2 linked regions of the Streptomyces venezuelae genome follow. The protein of the gene in region 1 interacts with the protein of each later gene in a pairwise test. Links are inferred from orthologs where the notes say so. Each region holds a gene or a part of one and is shown in the gene's direction. Other genes may lie near its edges. The genes, in order: panC and DEJ47_RS07115.

Region 1 (9,289 bases):
TGGTCCTCGCGTACGAGACGGGGCTCGTGCGGGCCGGGGGCGGCTCCTAGGGCGTACGAGCCCTGCGGGGCAGGCCGAGCGCTGGGGCGGGCTAGCGCAGCACGCCCTCTATGAAGTCGCTGCCCAGGCGGGACACGACGCTGATGTCCAGCTGGTGCTGGACGTAGCGCCCCCTGCGGCGCGTGGTGATCAGGTCCGCCTTCTTCAGGACGCTCAGGTGCCGGGATATCTCCGGCGCCGTCATGCCGTGCGCGTCGGCCAGCTCGCTCGTGGTGTACGCCCCGCGCGCGAGGTGGCGGCACAGGCGCATCCGCACCGGGTGGGCGAGCGCGGACATGCGGCGGGTCAGCTGCTCCACGGTGGGCGGCGAGGTGAGGCCGGGGGTGCTGATCGGGTACGTGATCGACGCCTGCCAGCCCCTGCGGTGCAGCACCCACAGATGCGGCCAGCCGAGGCTCGTCGGCACGATCGTCAGGCCTCCTGAGCCGGTGGTGGTCCGGCCGTCGGACATCTTGTCCACGGTGATGACCTGACCGCTCTCGTCCAGGGACACCGCCCCGGAGATGGCCTTCAGGGCCTCCGCGAGCCCCTTGCGCCGCAGCAGTTCGGTCTTGTGCCGGGCGTCCGCGGCCAGTTGGTGGTGCACGCGGGCCCAGGTGTCGGCGAAGAAGGCCTCGTCGCAGTCCTCCATGAGCGTGCGGAACCACGCGCGGACGACGGGCGGATCCTCCAGGAGCCGCTTGGTGAAGCGCACCTGGTGCGGGCCGCGCGCGGCGGCGAGGTCCAGTGCGCGCCGCTGCACGGCGGGGTCGGAGAGGAGCTTGCGGTCCGGTTCCGTGTACGTCGACTGGCAGGTGAACTCCAGGGCCGCGTCCACGAACTGTTCGTCGCTCAGCTTGTCCAGCTGGTCGAGCTCCTCGGCGAGCGTGGCCCCAGGGAGCTCGCTCTGGCCGGGCAGCCCGGCGAAGGGCGCGAACACGTCCGAGAACGTCGTGCGCCACAGGAAGTCGGCCTCGCAGAGGCGGTCCGCGAGGCAGGGGTCCAGGCGCGTGGACACGGCGGTCACCCAGCCCTGCAGCCCCGGGTGGTGGCCGGGCTCGGACAGGGCGTGCAGCGACATGCCGAGTTCGGACAGGGGCGAGGGCACGACGTGGATGCGCTCCAGGGCCAGCCCGCTGATGTCGATGCTCACGCTCATGGCCCCATGGTGCACCTCGCCACCGACAGCGTGGCCGCCGATTGACGGCGCTCGTCAATCGACGCGACGCGGACGGCGGGAGGGGCGCAGGCTTGTGGTCGCAGGGAGGCCGCGGCAGCGCCGCCGTGGCCGGCCCCCGGCTGTCATCCCCGACCCCATCCGTCGCTGTCGACGACCGAGCAGGGGCACGACCAGCCCATCGATGTCCGTTAAGTACTATTTATACCGAGAGGTTGTCCGTCATGAGCGTCACCCAGCAGTTCCTCCTCGACTCCTACCGCGCCGCGCAGCACGGCGGGCCGACGCCGCCCGCGCCCGGACAGCACGACTGGCAGGCGGTCCGCGAGGTCCGCGACTACGGCCGCTTCCGCGCGGTCCTGGCCGAACGTCCCGCACGCGGCCGGGTCCGCGCCGCCCTGGCCCGCCTCACCCGGGGATCCGTCGTACGAACTCCGCGACCGCTTCCCTGACGTCATGGGCCGCCCACTTGAGGCCCTCTTCGGTCACGGTGACCTCCGTGACCGAGAGGCCGGGCGGCCCGTCCGGGAACCAGCGCCCGAACAGCAGCGTGCCGGTCTCCTCCGCCTGCCCGAGACACGCCTCGTTCAGTACGTCGGGGGCGTACGGCAGCCACACCTGGAACTGGTGCGTGTGCGGGCGCTCCGGATGCACCCGCGACCAGGACACCCCCGCGGCCGCGAACCCCTCGTGCAGCGCGTCGGCCACCACGCGCGCGTGGGCGACGTACTCCGGCAGCCGGGGCAGCGTGTGCTTCAGGCCGACGAGGGCCGAGACCGCGACGGGGAACTGCTGGAACAGCTGCCCTCCGTAGCGGTGGCGCCACACCCTCGCCTCCTCGACGAGCGTGCGCGGACCGGCCAGCGCGGCGCCGCTCAGCCCCTCGAGGGACTTGTAGAACGACACGTACACGGAGTCGGCGAGACCGGCGATCTCCGCGAGGCCGCGACCGAAATGCGCCGTGCACTCCCACAGCCGCGCGCCGTCGAAGTGCACGACCGCGTCCCTCTCGCGGGCCGCCGCCACGACCGCCTCCAGCTCCTCCCACTCCGGCAGGACGAAACCCGCGTCCCGGAGCGGCAGTTCGAGCATCAGCGTCCCGAAAGGCTCCTCGAAGTCCCGCACTTCGTCCGCCGTCGGCAGTCGCGGCTCACGCGTCGGATGCACCGTCCGCAACCCGCTGACCACGGAGAACGCGGACCCTTCGTGCACTTCGGGATGTGCCTTGGGGTGCAGTGCCACCGTCGCGTTCCCCGTACGGCCCGCCCAGCAGCGCAGCGCGACCTGCTGCGCCATCGTGCCGGTCGGGAAGAACGCGGCGTCCTCCGTGCCGAGCAGCCGCGCGACCTCGCCCTCCAGGGTGGCGACGACGCCGTTGCCGTACACGTCGGTGGAGGCCTCGGGGCCGACCACGTCGGGAGCCGCCGCGGCCAGCGCCGACAGGCGCTCGGTCAAGGGGACGTTCAGGACGGAACGGTGCAGGGTCCGGGCGGCGCCCACGGCGGCGGCACGTCGGCGGGCTGCCTCGAGTTCGTCGGCGTCGGGCGTGTCGGGCGTCGCCTGAGGGTCCGGCCGGTCTTCTACTGCGCTTTCGAAGGGCATCCTCCGAGCATGGCCCGTTCACCGCTCACCGGTCATATGAATAACCACAGCCTGTGGACAGCCGAAGACGCGGCGCCAACCAATCGCGTTAACATGACGAGAAATCGTCCGGTACCCCGAGCGGACTGGAACGGAAGGCGCCGCCGCGTGAACGCATCGCATCAGCCAGACCCGCGGGACCGCCCCGCGAGGCTCACCGTGGGAGTCGTGGGAGCGGGCCGGGTGGGACCCGCGCTCGCCGCGTCACTGCAGCTCGCGGGCCACCGTCCGGTGGCCGCGTCCGGCGTGTCCGACGCGTCGGTGCGAAGGGCCGCCGCCCTGCTCCCCGACGTCCCCCTCGTCCCGCCCGCCGAGGTCCTCGAACGCGCCGACCTGGTGCTCCTGACCGTCCCCGACGACGCGCTCCCCGGCCTCGTCGAGGGCCTCGCCGAGACCGGCGCCGTCCGCCCCGGCCAACTGCTCGTCCACACCTCCGGGCGGTACGGCACACAGGTCCTCGAACCCGCCCTGCGCGCCGGAGCCCTGCCGCTCGCGCTGCACCCCGCCATGACCTTCACCGGCACCGCCGTCGACGTGCAGCGCCTCGCCGGATGCTCCTTCGGGGTGACCGCCCCCGAGGAGCTTCGGCTCGCCGCCGAAGCCCTGGTCATCGAGATGGGCGGCGAGCCCGAGTGGATCGCCGAGGAGAACCGCCCGCTCTATCACGCGGCCCTCGCGCTGGGCGCGAACCACCTGGTCACCCTGGTCGCCGAGTCCATGGACCTGCTGCGCGACGCGGGCGTCGCCGCCCCCGACCGCATGCTCGGACCGCTGCTCGGCGCCGCCCTCGACAACGCGCTCCGCTCGGGCGACGCGGCACTCACCGGACCCGTCGCGCGCGGGGACGCGGGCACCGTCGCCGCCCATGTCGCCGAGTTGCGCGAGCACGCGCCGCAGACCGTCGCTGGGTACCTCGCGATGGCCCGCGCCACCGCCGACCGCGCGCTCGCCCACGGCCTGCTCAAGCCCGAGCTCGCCGAGGACCTCCTCGGGGTCCTCGCCGACGGAGGCGACGGGGGCCGCGGCGCCACCGGAACCGGCGGCGGACCCGAAGGGGGAAACCGATGAGCACGCGCACCACGCTGCTGCACACCGCGGAGTCACTCCGCACGCGCGCGCGTGCGGGCCGCCGGGCCGTCGTCATGACCATGGGTGCCCTGCACGAGGGACACGCCTCCCTGGTCCGGGCCGCACGCCGCGTCGCGGGACCCGAGGGCGAGGTCGTCGTCACGGTCTTCGTGAACCCGCTCCAGTTCGGCGCCGGCGAGGACCTCGACCGCTACCCGCGCACCCTCGAAGCCGACCTCAAGATCGCCGAGCAGGCCGGGGCGGACATCGTGTTCGCCCCCTCCGTGGACGAGGTGTACCCGGGCGGTGAACCCCAGGTCCGCGTCGGCGCGGGCCCCATGGGCACCGTCCTCGAAGGCGTCACGCGCCCCGGGCACTTCGACGGCATGCTCACCGTCGTCGCCAAGCTGCTGCACCTCACCGCGCCCGACGTGGCGCTCTTCGGGCAGAAGGACGCGCAGCAGCTCGCCCTGATCCGCCGCATGGTCCGCGACCTCAACTTCCCGGTCGAGATCGTCGGCGTCCCCACCGTCCGCGAGGAAGACGGCCTGGCCCTCTCCAGCCGCAACCGCTACCTCGCCCCGGCCGAGCGGCGCACCGCGCTCGCCCTCTCCCAGGCCCTCTTCGCGGGCCGCGACCGGCACGCCGCCCAGGAGGCGCTGCGCGCACGGGCCGCCAGTGCCCCCGCCTCACGCGCGCGTGCCGTCGCCCTGAGCGAGATCGGCGAGTCCCGCGCGGCGGCCGACGCACACGCCGTGGCGGAGTCCGCCGAGCCCTCCGCGACCGGCGGACCCGCCGCCGTCGTCGCCGCGGCCCGCCTCGTTCTCGACGAGGCCGCCCGCCTGGTCCCCCCGCTGGAGCTGGACTACGTGGCGCTGGTGGACCCCGCCGACTTCACCGAGGTCCGCCCCGACCACCGCGGTGAGGCCGTCCTCGCCGTGGCCGCCCGGGTCGGCTCGACGCGCCTCATCGACAACATCCCGCTGACGTTCGGAGTCCCCGCATGAGTGCCACCGGCATACGGCTGCATGCGCCCGCCCCCGGCTGGTCCCTCGACGCCGACATCGTGGTCGTCGGCTCCGGAGTGGCCGGGCTGACCGCCGCCCTGCGCGGCGCTGCCGCGGGACTCAGGACGGTCGTGGTGACCAAGGCCCGCCTGGACGCGGGCTCCACGCGCTGGGCGCAGGGCGGTGTCGCCGCGGCGATCGGCGAGGGCGACACACCCGAGGAGCACCTGGACGACACGCTCGTGGCGGGCGCGGGCCTCTGCGACGAGGAGGCCGTGCGGACCCTCGTCACCGAGGGCCCCGGTGCCGTACGCCGCCTCATCGAGACCGGCGCGCACTTCGACAGGGACTCCGAAGGCGCCATCGAGCTGGCCCGCGAGGGCGGCCACCACCGGCGCCGCATCGCGCACGCGGGCGGCGACGCGACCGGCGCGGAGATCTCCCGCGCCCTCGTCGAGGCGGTCCGCGCGCGCGGCATCCCGACGATCGAGAACGCGCTGGTCCTCGACCTCCTCACCGACGCCGACGGTCACACCGCCGGTGTCTCCCTGCACGTCATGGGGGAGGGCCAGCACGACGGCGTGGGCGCCGTCCACGCCCCCGCGGTCGTCCTCGCCACCGGCGGCATGGGCCAGGTCTTCTCCGCGACCACGAACCCGTCCGTCTCCACGGGCGACGGCGTCGCGCTCGCCCTGCGCGCGGGCGCGGAGGTCTCCGACCTCGAATTCGTGCAGTTCCACCCCACGGTGCTGTTCCTCGGCACCGACGCCGAGGGCCAGCAGCCGCTGGTCTCCGAGGCCGTGCGAGGCGAGGGCGCGCACCTCGTGGACGCCGACGGCGTGCGCTTCATGGTCGGACAGCACGAGCTGGCCGAGCTGGCGCCCCGCGACATCGTCGCCAAGGGCATCATGCGCCGCATGCAGGAGAAGGGCGCCGACCACATGTTCCTCGACGCCCGCCACTTCGGCGCCGAGATGTGGGAGAACCGCTTCCCGACGATCCTGGCCGCCTGCCGCGCGCACGGCATCGACCCCGTCACCGAGCCCATCCCCATCGCCCCCGCCGCGCACTACGCCTCGGGCGGCGTCCGCACCGACCGGCACGGCCGCACCACCGTCCCGGGGCTCTACGCCTGCGGGGAGGTCGCCTGCACCGGCGTGCACGGCGCCAACCGGCTCGCCTCCAACTCCCTCCTCGAAGGCCTGGTCTACGCCGAGCGCATCGCCGACGACATCGTGGCGCAGCACGCGGAGAACACCCTCCACGCGCGCGTGCCGGCTCCCGTCACACCCTCCGGGCCCCCGACGCACCCCCTCCTCCCGGCCGAGGCCCGCTTCGCCATCCAGCGCGTCATGACCGAAGGCGCCGGAGTCCTCCGCTCCGCCTCGTCCCTCAGCGAGGCCGCCGCACAGCTGGCCCGCATCCACGCCGAGGCGGCGGGCGCCCTCGCCGAGCACGGCAAGACGGCCGAGCCCGGCGTCGACACCTGGGAGACCACCAACCTCCTGTGCGTCGCCCGCGTCCTGGTGGCCGCCGCCCAGCGCCGCGAGGAGACCCGCGGCTGCCACTGGCGCGAGGACCACGCCGACCGCGACGACGCGGCCTGGCGGCGCCACATCGTCGTACGCCTCAATCCGGACAGGACCCTGGCGGCGCACACGACCGAGACCCACGACTTCCCTCCGACCCGTCCCAGTCCCCAGGAGCAGTGACCGTGAGCACCCCCGACGACCTCCCCCTCGCCGCCCCCTCAGCCGCAGGCGGTGGCTGCGGCGACGCCTGCGGCTGCGGCGGTGACGACGCCTACGACGCCCTGGAGTGCGGCCTCGACCCCGCGCTCGTACAGCTCCTGACCGAAGCAGGACTCGATCCCGTGCAGATCGAGGACATCGCGCACATGGCCATCGAGGAGGACCTGGCGGGCGGGGTGGACGTCACCACGGCGGCCACCATCCCCGAGGACGCCGTCGCCACCGCCGACTTCGCGGCGCGCGAGGCGGGCACCGTCGCGGGTCTCCGCGTCGCCGAGGCCGTCATCTCCGTGGTGTGCGAGGAGGAGTTCGAGGTCGAGCGGCACGTCGAGGACGGCGACCGCGTCGCCGCCGGTGACGTGCTCCTCAGCGTCACCACCCGCACCCGCGACCTGCTCACCGCCGAACGCAGCGCGCTGAACATCCTGTGCCGTCTCTCCGGCATCGCGACCGCCACGCGCGCGTGGGCCGACGCCCTCGACGGCACGAAGGCGAAGGTCCGCGACACCCGCAAGACGACGCCGGGCTACCGCGCCCTGGAGAAGTACGCGGTCCGCATGGGCGGCGGCGTCAACCACCGCATGTCGCTCGCCGACGCGGCCCTGGTCAAGGACAACCACGTGGTCGCCGCGGGCGGCGTCGCCCAGGCCTTCGAGGCCGTGCGCGAGCAGTTCCCTGAGGTGCCGATCGAGGTCGAGGTCGACACGCTCCACCAGCTGCGCGAGGTCGTCGACGCGGGCGCCGACCTGATCCTCCTGGACAACTTCACGCCCGGCGAGACGGCGGAGGCCGTCGCCCTCGTCGACGGCCGCGCGTTCCTGGAGTCCTCGGGCCGCCTCACCCTGGAGAACGCCCGCGCGTACGCCGAGACGGGCGTCGACTACCTCGCCGTGGGCGCCCTCACCCACTCGTCCCCGATCCTCGACATCGGCCTCGACCTGCGAGAAGCGGTGCGCGACTGATGCTCCTCACCATCGACGTGGGCAACACCCACACCGTCCTCGGCCTCTTCGACGGCGAGGACATCGTCGAGCACTGGCGGATCTCCACGGACGCGCGCCGCACCGCCGATGAACTGGCCGTGCTCCTCAACGGCCTGATGGGCATGCACCCCCTGCTCGGCGACGAGCTCGGCGACGGCATCGACGGCATCGCCATCTGCTCGACCGTCCCCTCGGTCCTGCACGAACTGCGCGAGGTCACGCGCCGCTACTACGGAGACGTGCCCGCCGTCCTCGTCGAGCCCGGCATCAAGACCGGCGTGCCGATCCTCATGGACAACCCCAAGGAGGTCGGCGCCGACCGCATCATCAACGCGGTGGCGGCGGTCGAGCTCTACGGCGGCCCGGCGATCGTCGTCGACTTCGGCACCGCCACGACCTTCGACGCGGTGTCCGCGCGCGGGGAGTACGCGGGCGGGGTCATCGCTCCCGGCATCGAGATCTCCGTGGAGGCTCTCGGTGTACGAGGCGCTCAGCTCCGGAAGATCGAACTGGCCCGACCGCGCAGCGTCATCGGCAAGAACACGGTGGAGGCCATGCAGGCGGGCATTCTGTACGGCTTCGCGGGGCAGGTCGACGGGGTCGTGAACCGGATGGCCCGCGAGCTGGCGGGCGCGGGCGGCGATCCGGACGACGTCACGGTCATCGCCACGGGTGGCCTGGCCCCCATGGTCCTCGGCGAGGCGTCGGTCATCGACGAGCACGAACCGTGGCTGACGCTGATCGGGCTCCGGCTCGTCTACGAGCGGAACGTTGCCCGTAGCTGACCGATTGCCGCCGATCGGTGCTCGGCCTGTGTGCACTACGCCGCCGCTTCTGCAAGAGTCTGCGCTGGACGGGGACTTGAGTGGGTGTGGGGCGGGCTGGGGCGGATGAGGCACAAGAAACGACTGTGGTGGGTGGGTGTTGTGGCGGTGGCCGCGGTGCTCTTCGGCTCCGCGCCGGCGGCGTACGCGGCTTCGCCCGCCTCGGCCCCCCTTGCGGGGGCCGGGGCGGGGGTCCTTCCCTGGCTCGCCGTCGCGGCGGTCGCCGCGCTCGGTGTCGGCGCGGTGGCCTACGCGCTGGCTCGTCGCCGCGCGGACTGACCCTCCGGGGTGCGGGGCCCCCGCGGCGCCTCCTCGGGCCGGAGCCCAAGCCCGCCGCTTCGCAACGGATCACTCCCGCCCGCCCGCTCGTTCGCCCCGCGACGTTCAGCGGGAGGAGGGGCATCCCCACCGGGCCGCAGCCGCCCACGCGCCGGAGGGGACGTGGGGGCCGCCCCCACCCAAGGCGACCCGCCAGAATTGGCGTTAAGCGGATTTTGTCCGATTAGCGCGTATCGTCAGTCCATGCCCACGCCATACGGATCCCGGGGCGGCATGGCCTTCAGCGCGGAGGAGCTTCGTGTGCTCCGTCGCGCCCTGGGTCTCGCCCTGCACCCCAGCCCCGTCCGCGACGAGGACGTCCAGGACTGTCTCCGGCTCGCCGAATCGGTCGACGAAGCGGTGCGCGAGGGCGCCAGGCTGCGCGCGTTCCTCGTGGCCGACCTCGCCCGCTACCGTGCCGCCCTGCCCGGCACCGCCGCCGGCTACCTCGCCCTCCTCGACGACGTCCTGAGCGGCGGCT
Region 2 (9,256 bases), 3.0 Mb from region 1 along the record:
GTACGGATGATCACGCACAGCAAAGCGGTAGGCACTGCTCCACGTCAAGGCCCGGTGGTCTCAGCGCCTTCACCAACTCGTCTCAGAATCCTCAGACTTCACCCGTCACCTGGGCGAACTCCTCTACCACCCCGCACTCGAGAAACACTCGCATCGAACTCGGACTGGGCCAGGACCGCGTTCACTTCACCGCGCGGGCGGCGGCGCGGCCCGCCGTGCGGCCCGAGAAGAGGCAGCCGCCGAGGAAGGTTCCTTCGAGCGAGCGGTAGCCGTGCACTCCCCCGCCGCCGAATCCGGCGGCCTCCCCGGCCGCGTACACACCCGGGAGCGGCTGCCCGCCCTCGGTCAGGACGCGCGAGGACAGGTCGGTCTCCAGGCCGCCGAGGGTCTTGCGGGTGAGGATGTTGAGGCGGACGGCGACGAGCGGGCCGGCCTTGGGGTCGAGGATGCGGTGCGGGGCGGCGGCGCGGATGAGCCGGTCGCCGAGGAACTTGCGGGCGCCGCGGATGGCCGTCACCTGGAGGTCCTTGGTGAAGGGATTGGCGATCTCGCGGTCGCGGGCGGCGATGGTGCGGCGCAGGGTGTCCTCGTCGATGAGGGGATTCGCCGAGTTCCCGGTGAGGGCGTTCATGCCACGCACGAGGGCACCGAGGTCCTTCTCCACGACGAAGTCGACGCCGTGGTCCATGAACGCCTTGACGGGGCCCGGCACTTCGGAGCGGGCCCGGTCGATGACGCCGCGCACGGACTTGCCCGTCAGGTCGGGGTTCTGCTCCGAGCCGCTGAGGGTGAACTCCTTGCCGATGATGCGCTGGTTGAGCACGAACCACGTGTAGTCGTGTCCGGACCTCATGATGTGTTCCAGGGTGCCGAGCGTGTCGAAGCCGGGGAACAGCGGCACCGGCAGCCGGTCGCCGCGCGCGTCGAGCCAGAGCGAGGAGGGGCCCGGCAGGATGCGGATGCCGTGCCGGTCCCAGATGGGGTTCCAGTTCTGGATGCCCTCGGTGTAGTGCCACATCCGGTCGCGGTTGATCAGGTGGGCGCCCGCGTCCTCGGCGATGCCGAGCATCCGGCCGTCCACGTGGGCGGGGACGCCGGAGATCATCTTCCGGGGCGGGGTGCCGAGCCGCTCGGGCCAGTTGGCGCGGACGAGGTCGTGGTTGCCGCCGATGCCGCCGGAGGTGACGATCACCGCTTGGGCCCGGAACTCGAAGCCGCCGGTCACCACGCGGCTGCTGGCCTCACCCCGCTCGACGGCCGACGGTTCGAGCACCTCGCCGGAGACCGTGTCGACGCTGCCCGCGCTGCGCGAGAGACCCGTGACCCGGTGCCGGAACCTCAGCTGCACGAGGCCGCGCGCGGCCCCCGCCCGCACCCGTCGCACGAACGGTGCGAGCAGCCCGGGGCCCGTGCCCCAGGTGATGTGGAACCGGGGCACCGAGTTGCCGTGGCCCTGCGCGTCGTAGCCGCCGCGCTCCGCCCAGCCGACGACGGGGAAGAACCGGACGCCCTGCCCGTGCAGCCAGGACCGCTTCTCGCCGGCCGCGAAGTCGACGTACGCCTCCGCCCACTTGCGCGGCCAGTGGTCCTCCCGGCGGTCGAACGCCGCCGTCCCCATCCAGTCCTGGAGCGCGAGCGCGTGCGAGTCCTTGATCCGCATCCGCCGCTGCTCGGGCGAGTCGACGAAGAACAGACCGCCGAAGGACCAGTGCGCCTGACCGCCGATCGCGTGCTCGGGCTCCTGGTCGACGAGGATGACCCGGCGGCCCGCGTCGACGAGCTCCGCGGTCGCCGCGAGTCCCGCCAGCCCTGCCCCGATCACGATCACATCTGCGTCGTACGCCATTGAGGTCGTCCTCCTCGACAAGGTCCCGCAAGGTTACTGGTGGGTCATCTCACGCACAGGTCAGATCCTGGGCAGCGGAGTGACGGACGTCAACCGACAGGGCGAGGGAGTTCGCCGAGATCCGGTGCACGGCGCGGGCGGGCCGGCGGGTCGGCGGCGGTCATGGTCGGCCGGGCCCCTTGCCCGTATCCCGGGCTCCTGTCCGCGTCGCCTTTTAATAATGGGCAGCATTACCATGGCCTCATGCCCAGAACCTCAGGTCCCGAGACCCGGGAGAAGCTCATCCGTGCCGGGGAAGAGGTCTTCGCCGCTCAGGGCGTGGACGGGGCCCAGCTGCGGGACATCGTGCGGCTCGCGGGGCAGAGCAACCCGTCCGCCGTCCAGTACCACTTCGGCTCGCGCGCGGGCCTCCTCGACGCCGTGATGGCCGCCCGCCAGCACCGCACCGAGCAGGTCCTCACCGCCGAGCTCGCCCGCGCCGGCGACGACATCGGCCTGCACGGACTGCTCGCCGCCCTCGTCCGCGCCGAGGCCACCGAGCTCCGCACCGAGCGCGGGCGCCGCTGCCTGCGGATCTCCGCCCAGCTCAGCCACGAGAGCGGCGTCCGCACCCGCACCCCGCACCCCACCCTCGACGGCACCGTCTACTGGACGCTCATCGGACGGATCGAGGACTGCCTCGTCGCCCTCGTCCCCGCCCTGCCCGAGCCGGTCCGCCTGGAACGGATCGACCTCGCCCTCACGCTGGTCGGCGCCGCGCTGGGCGACCGCGCGCGCCAGTACCTGGCCGGCACCACCCCCCTGACCGGCGAGGACGTCTTCCTGGCCGATCTCGCCGCCACCACCGCAGCGCTGCTGCGGGCCCCGCATCCCATCCCTGGAGACACCGCATGAGCCGACACGACAGCCACCCCACCGGGCAGTACGACCTCACCGGCCGCACCGTCGTCATCACCGGCGCCGCGCGCGGCCTCGGCGCGGAGGCCGCGCGCCAGGCCGTCGCCGCGGGCGCGAACGTCGTCCTCACCGATGTCCTCGTGGACGAGGGCGAGGCCACCGCCGCGGAACTCGGCGAGCGCGCCCGGTTCGCGCACCACGACGTGACGTCGGAGGAGGACTGGCGGCGCGTCGTCGACCTCGCCGTCACCGGGTTCGGCGGTCTGCACGGCCTGGTGAACAACGCCGGTATATCCACCGGCCAGTTCCTGGAGTCGGAGTCCGTCGAGCACTTCCGCAAGGTCCTCGACATCAACCTCACCGGCGTCTTCATCGGCATGAAGACCGTGATCCCGGCCATGAAGGAGGCCGGGGGCGGCTCCATCGTGAACATCTCGTCCGCCGCCGGGCTGATGGGCCTGGCGCTGACCGCCGGATACGGCGCGTCCAAGTGGGGCGTGCGCGGCCTCACCAAGATCGGCGCGGTGGAGCTCGGCACGGCCCGCATCCGCGTCAACTCCGTCCACCCCGGCATGACGTACACCCCCATGACGGCCCAGGTCGGCATCGAGAAGGGCGAGGGCAAGTACCCCAACACCCCGATGGGCCGGGTCGGCGAGCCGCACGAGATCGCGGGCGCCATGGTCTTCCTGCTCTCCGACGCCGCCTCCTACGTCACGGGCGCCGAGCTAGCCGTCGACGGCGGCTGGACGGCGGGCCCGACCGTGAAGTACGTCATGGGCCAGTGACCCAGCGGTGACCGCCTCGCCGGTGCTCTCGCGGCGGAGTGCGGTTGGATGGGGCGCATGACCGGCGACCGCGGGCCCGCGCCCGACCCCAGCGAAGAGATGATCACCATCGTCGACGAGCACGACGAGGTGGTCGGCGAATCCCGGCGCGGCGAGGCGTACGCGCGCGGGCTGCGCCACCGTTGCGCGTTCATCCTGGCGCGCGACGCCGAGGGACGCGTCTTCGTGCACCGCCGCACCCCGACCAAGCTGGTCTTCCCCTCGCTGTACGACATGTTCGTCGGCGGGGTGGTCGGCGCCGGGGAGTCCTGCGACGACGCGGCGCTGCGCGAGGCGGAGGAGGAGCTCGGCGTCCACGGACTGCCGCGCCCCACCCCGCTGTTCAAGTTCCTGTACGACGACGGGGCGGGGAAGACCTGGTGGTCGTACCTCTACGAAGTCCGCTGCGAGCTGCCCGTGCGGCCGCAGGTCGAAGAGGTAGCCTGGCACGCGTTCATCACGGAGGACGAGCTGGAGCGGCGGCTCGGCGAGTGGGAGTGGGTGCCCGACGGGCTCGACGCCTACCACCGGCTGAGGGCCTTCCGCGCGGCATGACCGACGCGGCGTGAGCGACGCGGCTTGATCGTCACCGCCTAGGGTGCGGCCGTGAGCACTTTCGTACAGAGCCTGAAGCTGTGGTTCGCGCCCGAGCGGATCCGCGAGGACGGCGACACCCCGGACTACCGCTTCTCCCTCGCCAACGAACGCACCTTCCTGGCCTGGCTGCGCACCGCGCTCGCGCTGATCGGCGGCGGCTTCGCCGTGGACCAGTTCCTGCCGGACCTGCGCTGGGGGTGGCGGATCGGGCTCGCGCTCGCACTGCTCGTCTCGGGGGTCCTGTGCGCGCTGCGCGCGGTCAACCACTGGGTGCGCTGCGAGCGGGCCATGCGGCGCGGCGACGACCTGCCGTCCAGCCGCTTCCCGACGGTGCTGAGCCTGGCGGTCGCGGTGGTCGCGCTCGCCATGGTGGTGGTCGTGCTGTTCGGGTGGGAGGGGTGACGCAGGCGGCCGGTCAGGGGTCCGCGCAGGTCCGTGACCCCGGGCTGCAGCCGGAGCGCACCCGTCTCGCGTGGCGGCGTACCACCCTGTCGTGCACGGTGGCCGCGGTGCTCGCCGCCCGCGCGGTCCTGCACGACGGGGCCACGGCGTTCGGCGTGCTCGCCTGCGCCCTGTGCCTGCTGCTCTGGCTCGGCTTCCTGGCGGTGGCCCACCGCCGGATGGTCACGCTGACGGCGCCCCGGCCCCGCACGATGTCACTGGGGGCGGCGCGGGCGGCGGCGCTGTGCACGGTGGCGCTGGCGGTGTGCGCGGTGGTGATGCTGATCTGACCCCGCGGAAGGCGTGACCATACGCGTACTTCGCGAGGTTCCCTCTGCCCCGAGGGGACGCGGCTGCTCGACGTGCCCGGGGGGCGCGAGGAGCGGGCGAAGAGTGCGGACCTCATGCACGAGGGGCGAAGCGCCTTCCTCTCCGCGGTGCATCACTTCGACGCCCTCCTGCGGGCGGCGGGGTGTCCCGCGGCCCAGTGCCCGGCGGAACCGACGTCGGCGTTGCGTTCCCCGGACCGGTGGGCCGCCCGGCCCTCACTCCTTCCACTCCACCGTCACCACGATCTTCCCCCTCGTCCGGCCCTCCTCGCTCAGCCGGTGCGCCTCGGCCGCCCGCTCCAGCGGGAACGTCCTGTCCACGTGGACGGTCACGACGTCCTGCTCGGCGAGTTCGGACAGGCGCTGGAGGTCCGCGGCGACGGGACGTACGAAGCAGTAGTGGCCGCCGAGGCCGATCACTCCGCCGTCCGCGATGGACGCGAGGCGGCCGCCCGGCGAGAGGAGCTCCGCGGACGCCTTCAGCGTGTCGCCGCCCACCGGGTCGAACGCCGCGTCGACGCCCTCCGGGGCCAGTCCGCGGACCCGGTCCACCAGACCGTCCCCGTACGTGACCGGCTCGGCGCCAAGGTCGCGCAGGTAGTCGTGGTTGCGTTCGCTCGCGGTGCCGATGACGCGGGCACCCGCGTGCCGGGCCAGCTGCACGGCGATCGAGCCGACGCCGCCCGCCGCCGCGTGCACGAGGACGACGTCGCCCTCGGTGACCTCGAGCGCCTGGTTGATGACCTGGTACGCGGTGAGGCCGGCGAGGGGCAGCCCCGCGGCCTCCTCGAAGGTGAGGTTGCGTGGCTTGCGGGCGAGGGTGCGGATCGGCGCGGCGACGTACTCCGCGAAGGTGCCGCGGGAGAGGAAGTCCTCGCGTACGTAGCCGATGACCTCGTCCCCCACCGCGAACTCCGGTGCCGCCGCGCCCGGTTGGACCACCACGCCGGAGACGTCCCAGCCGGGGATCACGGGGAAGACGGGGTCCAGGAGACCGTCGAGGTGGCCCTCCCTGCACTTCCAGTCGACGGGGTTCACGGCGGCGGCACGGACCTTCACCAGGACGGAGTCGGGGCCGACCTTGGGGTCGCGCACCTCCCCGTACTCGAGGACTTCGGGCCCGCCGTAGCTGCGGTAACTGATCGCCTTCATGAGGGGTCGCCTTCGCGGAGGTCGGGGGAAACACCGTCGAGACTGCCAAGACTCGCATAAAGGAAATAAAGGGGCATCGGGGGCTAGCCTGAGAGGGTCAACCCTTCCCCGGAGCCACAGAAGGTGCGCGCCATGACCACCCTCCACCACGAACACCCGGTGCACGACCACGTCCACGGTCCGGCCTGCGGCCACCCCGAGGTGCCGCACGGCGACCACGTCGACTACGCGCACGACGGCCACATGCACCGCCTGCACTCCGACCACTACGACGAGTGCGAGCCGACCGGCCACACCGCGCACCAGGGCCACGACCACCAGCACGGGGACGGCTGCGGGCACGACTCCGTGACGCACGGCGACCACGTCGACTATCTGCACGACGGCCACCGGCACGCGTCGCACGACGGGCACTGGGACGACCACTGAGCCCCGCGGCCGCCACTCCGCCCGCGCCCCGTGACGGGGCGCGGCAGCCTCTGGACGGCATACCGACTGGTCGGCATCATGGAGGGCAGTCACCCACGCGGTGGCCCGCCACCACCACGCCGATCAGGAGCGAAGATGAGCTCAGACCACCCGCCGGGCCTCGACCTCGACCAGTTGCGCGGCCACCTCGACCGCGAGCGGCCCGGTCTGGTCGGCGGCCCGCTCTCCGCCCGGCTCATCGAGGGCGGACGGTCGAACCTCACGTACGCCGTCACCGACGGAACCTCGCGCTGGGTGGTCCGGCGACCCCCGCTGGGCCACGTCCTCGCCACCGCGCACGACATGAGGCGCGAGCACCGGGTGATCGCCGCGCTGCACCCGACGGACGTGCCGGTACCCGCGCCCGTCCTGCTCTGCGAGGACGAATCCGTCCTCGGGTCGCCGTTCTACGTGATGGAGTTCGTGGACGGAACCCCGTACCGCACCGCCGAGGAGCTCGCGCCGCTCGGTCCCGAGCGCACCCGTGCCGCGGTGCTCGGCCTCGTCGACACCCTCGTCGACCTGCACGCCGTCGACCCGGCGGCCGTCGGGCTCGGCGACTTCGGGCGGCCCGAAGGCTTCCTCGACCGGCAGCTGCGGCGCTGGGGCAAGCAGCTCGACGCGTCCCGCAACCGCGAGCTCGCCGGCATCGACGAGCTGCACGCGGCGCTCGGCCGCTCCCTCCCCGACTCTCCCGCGCCCACCGTCATCCACGGCGACTACCGCCTGGACAACGTCCTGATAGGCGACGACGACCGGATCAAGGCCATCCTCGACTGGGAGATGTCCACGCTCGGCGATCCGCTCACCGACCTCGGCCTGCTCGTGATGTACAGCGCGAGACTGGAGGTGCCCGACTCCCCCGTCAGCACCACGGCGGGCGCGCCGGGCCATCCGGACCCCGCCGAGCTGATCGAGCGGTACGCCGTGCGCTCGGGGCGCGACGTGTCGGCCGTCTCCTGGTACACGGCGTTCGCGTGGTTCAAGCTCGCCGTGATCCTGGAGGGCATCCACTACCGCTACACGCTGGGCCAGACGGTCGGTGCGGGCTTCGACAGGATCGGCGAGCTGGTGCCCGTCTTCATCCAGCACGGTCTGACGACCCTCCAGGAAGGCTGACCCTCCGTGGACTTCGCATACGACGCCCGCACCGAAGAGCTGCGCGACAGGCTGCTCGCCTTCATGGACGACCACGTGTACCCGGCCGAGGCCGTCGCCGAGGAGCAGCGGGCCGCGCTCGCCTCTCCCTGGGACACGCCCGCCGTGGTCGGGGAGCTGAAGGCCGAGGCACGCAGGCAGGGCCTGTGGAACCTGTTCTTGCCCGATGCCGAGCACGGTGCCGGGCTCACCAACCTCCAGTACGCGCCGCTCGCCGAGATCACCGGCCGCTCCCCCCAACTCGCGCCCACCGCGCTGAACTGCGCCGCGCCCGACACCGGCAACATGGAGGTGCTCGCGCAGTTCGGCAGCGAGGAACAGCGGAAGCAGTGGCTGGAGCCGCTGCTGGCCGGTGAGATCCGCTCGGCGTTCGCGATGACCGAGCCGGAGGTCGCCTCCTCCGACGCCACGAACATCACGACGCGCATCGAGCGCTCCGCCGACGGCTCCCAGTACGTCATCAGCGGGCGCAAGTGGTACATCTCCGGGGCGATGAACCCGGACTGCAAGATCTTCATCGTGATGGGCAAGACCGACCCCGACGGCACGGACATCCGCCGCCAGCAGTCGATGGTGCTCGTCCCGCGCGACACCCCCGGGCTTCAAGTCCGGCGCGCCATGCGGGTGTACGGGTACGAGGACCACTACCACGGAGGTCACGCCGAGGTCGTCTTCGACCGGGTCCGCGTTCCCGTGTCGAACCTCATCGGCGAGGAGGGCGGCGGCTTCGCCATCGCGCAGGCACGGCTCGGTCCGGGCCGCATCCACCACTGCATGCGGCTGATCGGCATGGCGGAGCGGGCCATCGAGCTGATGTGCCGACGCGCCGTGTCGCGTACGGCCTTCGGGAAACCGCTCGCCCAGCAGGGTGTCGTGCAGGAGTGGATCGCGGACGCGCGGGTCGCCGTCGAGCAGCTGCGGCTCCTGGTCCTGAAGACGGCGTGGCTGATGGACACGGTCGGCAACAAGGGCGCGCACACGGAGATCCAGTCCATCAAGATCGCGACGCCCCGCGCGGTGGTGGACATCCTCGACCGCGCGGTGCAGCTGCACGGGGCGGGCGGTGTCAGTCAGGACTTCCCGCTCGCGGAGCTGTGGGCCGCGGCGAGGACGCTGCGCTTGGCCGACGGGCCGGACGAGGTTCATCTGCGATCGCTGGCCCACCGCGAACTCAAGCGGTACGTGTAGCGCCCTTCAGGGGCGCGGGGAACTGCGCGAGCGGCCCTCGGCGAGCCGCACGCGCCATGCAACCTGCCGCGGCAGACGCGACCGCGCCCCCGGCGGGGGCTGAACGCGCGGTTCCCCGCGCCCCTTACGGGGCCCGCAGGGCCCTCAGGAGGAGGTCGGCCAGGTGGTCGGCCACCTGTTGGGGGGAGAGCGGGCCCTCCGGGCGGTACCACGTGGACAGGTGGTGGACGGAGCCGAAGTGGTAGTCCACCACCAGGTCCGCGGGCGTCGCCGTGGAGAAGACGCCCGACTCCTGCCCCTCCTCGATCAGCGCACGGAAACGCTCGTGGTAGCGGCGCCGTTCCGCCCGGACC

The links.
Region 2: the proteins of panC (region 1) and DEJ47_RS07115 interact in binary tests that used the Escherichia coli proteins (3 or more experiments, as listed by UniProt). The link is inferred for Streptomyces venezuelae from one-to-one orthologs.

The regions. Positions count from the first base shown.
Region 1 is NZ_CP029193.1:4,551,905-4,561,193, forward strand. What follows is about bases 2,929-5,926. They hold panC (pantoate--beta-alanine ligase), read left to right. Parts: upstream 2,929-3,921; coding sequence 3,922-4,932; downstream 4,933-5,926. Other genes in these bases: DEJ47_RS21155 (Rossmann-like and DUF2520 domain-containing protein), read left to right, coding at 2,966-3,925; DEJ47_RS21165 (L-aspartate oxidase), read left to right, coding at 4,929-5,926. In the rest of the region: DEJ47_RS21130 (response regulator transcription factor), read left to right, coding at 1-50; DEJ47_RS21135 (DUF5937 family protein), read right to left, coding at 92-1,198; DEJ47_RS21145 (hypothetical protein), read left to right, coding at 1,441-1,668; DEJ47_RS21150 (threonine aldolase family protein), read right to left, coding at 1,625-2,818; more of DEJ47_RS21165, read left to right, coding at 5,927-6,644; nadC (carboxylating nicotinate-nucleotide diphosphorylase), read left to right, coding at 6,647-7,645; DEJ47_RS21175 (type III pantothenate kinase), read left to right, coding at 7,645-8,451; DEJ47_RS21180 (hypothetical protein), read left to right, coding at 8,557-8,769; DEJ47_RS21185 (hypothetical protein), read left to right, coding at 9,043-9,289. UniProt on the Escherichia coli protein: Catalyzes the condensation of pantoate with beta-alanine in an ATP-dependent reaction via a pantoyl-adenylate intermediate.
Region 2 is NZ_CP029193.1:1,529,877-1,539,132, forward strand. What follows is about bases 2,392-5,356. They hold DEJ47_RS07115 (NUDIX hydrolase), read left to right. Parts: upstream 2,392-3,588; coding sequence 3,589-4,125; downstream 4,126-5,356. Other genes in these bases: DEJ47_RS07105 (TetR/AcrR family transcriptional regulator), read left to right, coding at 2,392-2,740; DEJ47_RS07110 (glucose 1-dehydrogenase), read left to right, coding at 2,737-3,531; DEJ47_RS07120 (YidH family protein), read left to right, coding at 4,177-4,569; DEJ47_RS07125 (DUF202 domain-containing protein), read left to right, coding at 4,566-4,898; DEJ47_RS07130 (NADP-dependent oxidoreductase), read right to left, coding at 5,154-5,356. Outside these bases: DEJ47_RS07100 (FAD-binding dehydrogenase), read right to left, coding at 182-1,846; more of DEJ47_RS07105, read left to right, coding at 2,090-2,391; more of DEJ47_RS07130, read right to left, coding at 5,357-6,089; DEJ47_RS07135 (hypothetical protein), read left to right, coding at 6,222-6,518; DEJ47_RS07140 (phosphotransferase family protein), read left to right, coding at 6,654-7,676; DEJ47_RS07145 (acyl-CoA dehydrogenase family protein), read left to right, coding at 7,683-8,903; DEJ47_RS07150 (TetR/AcrR family transcriptional regulator), read right to left, coding at 9,028-9,256.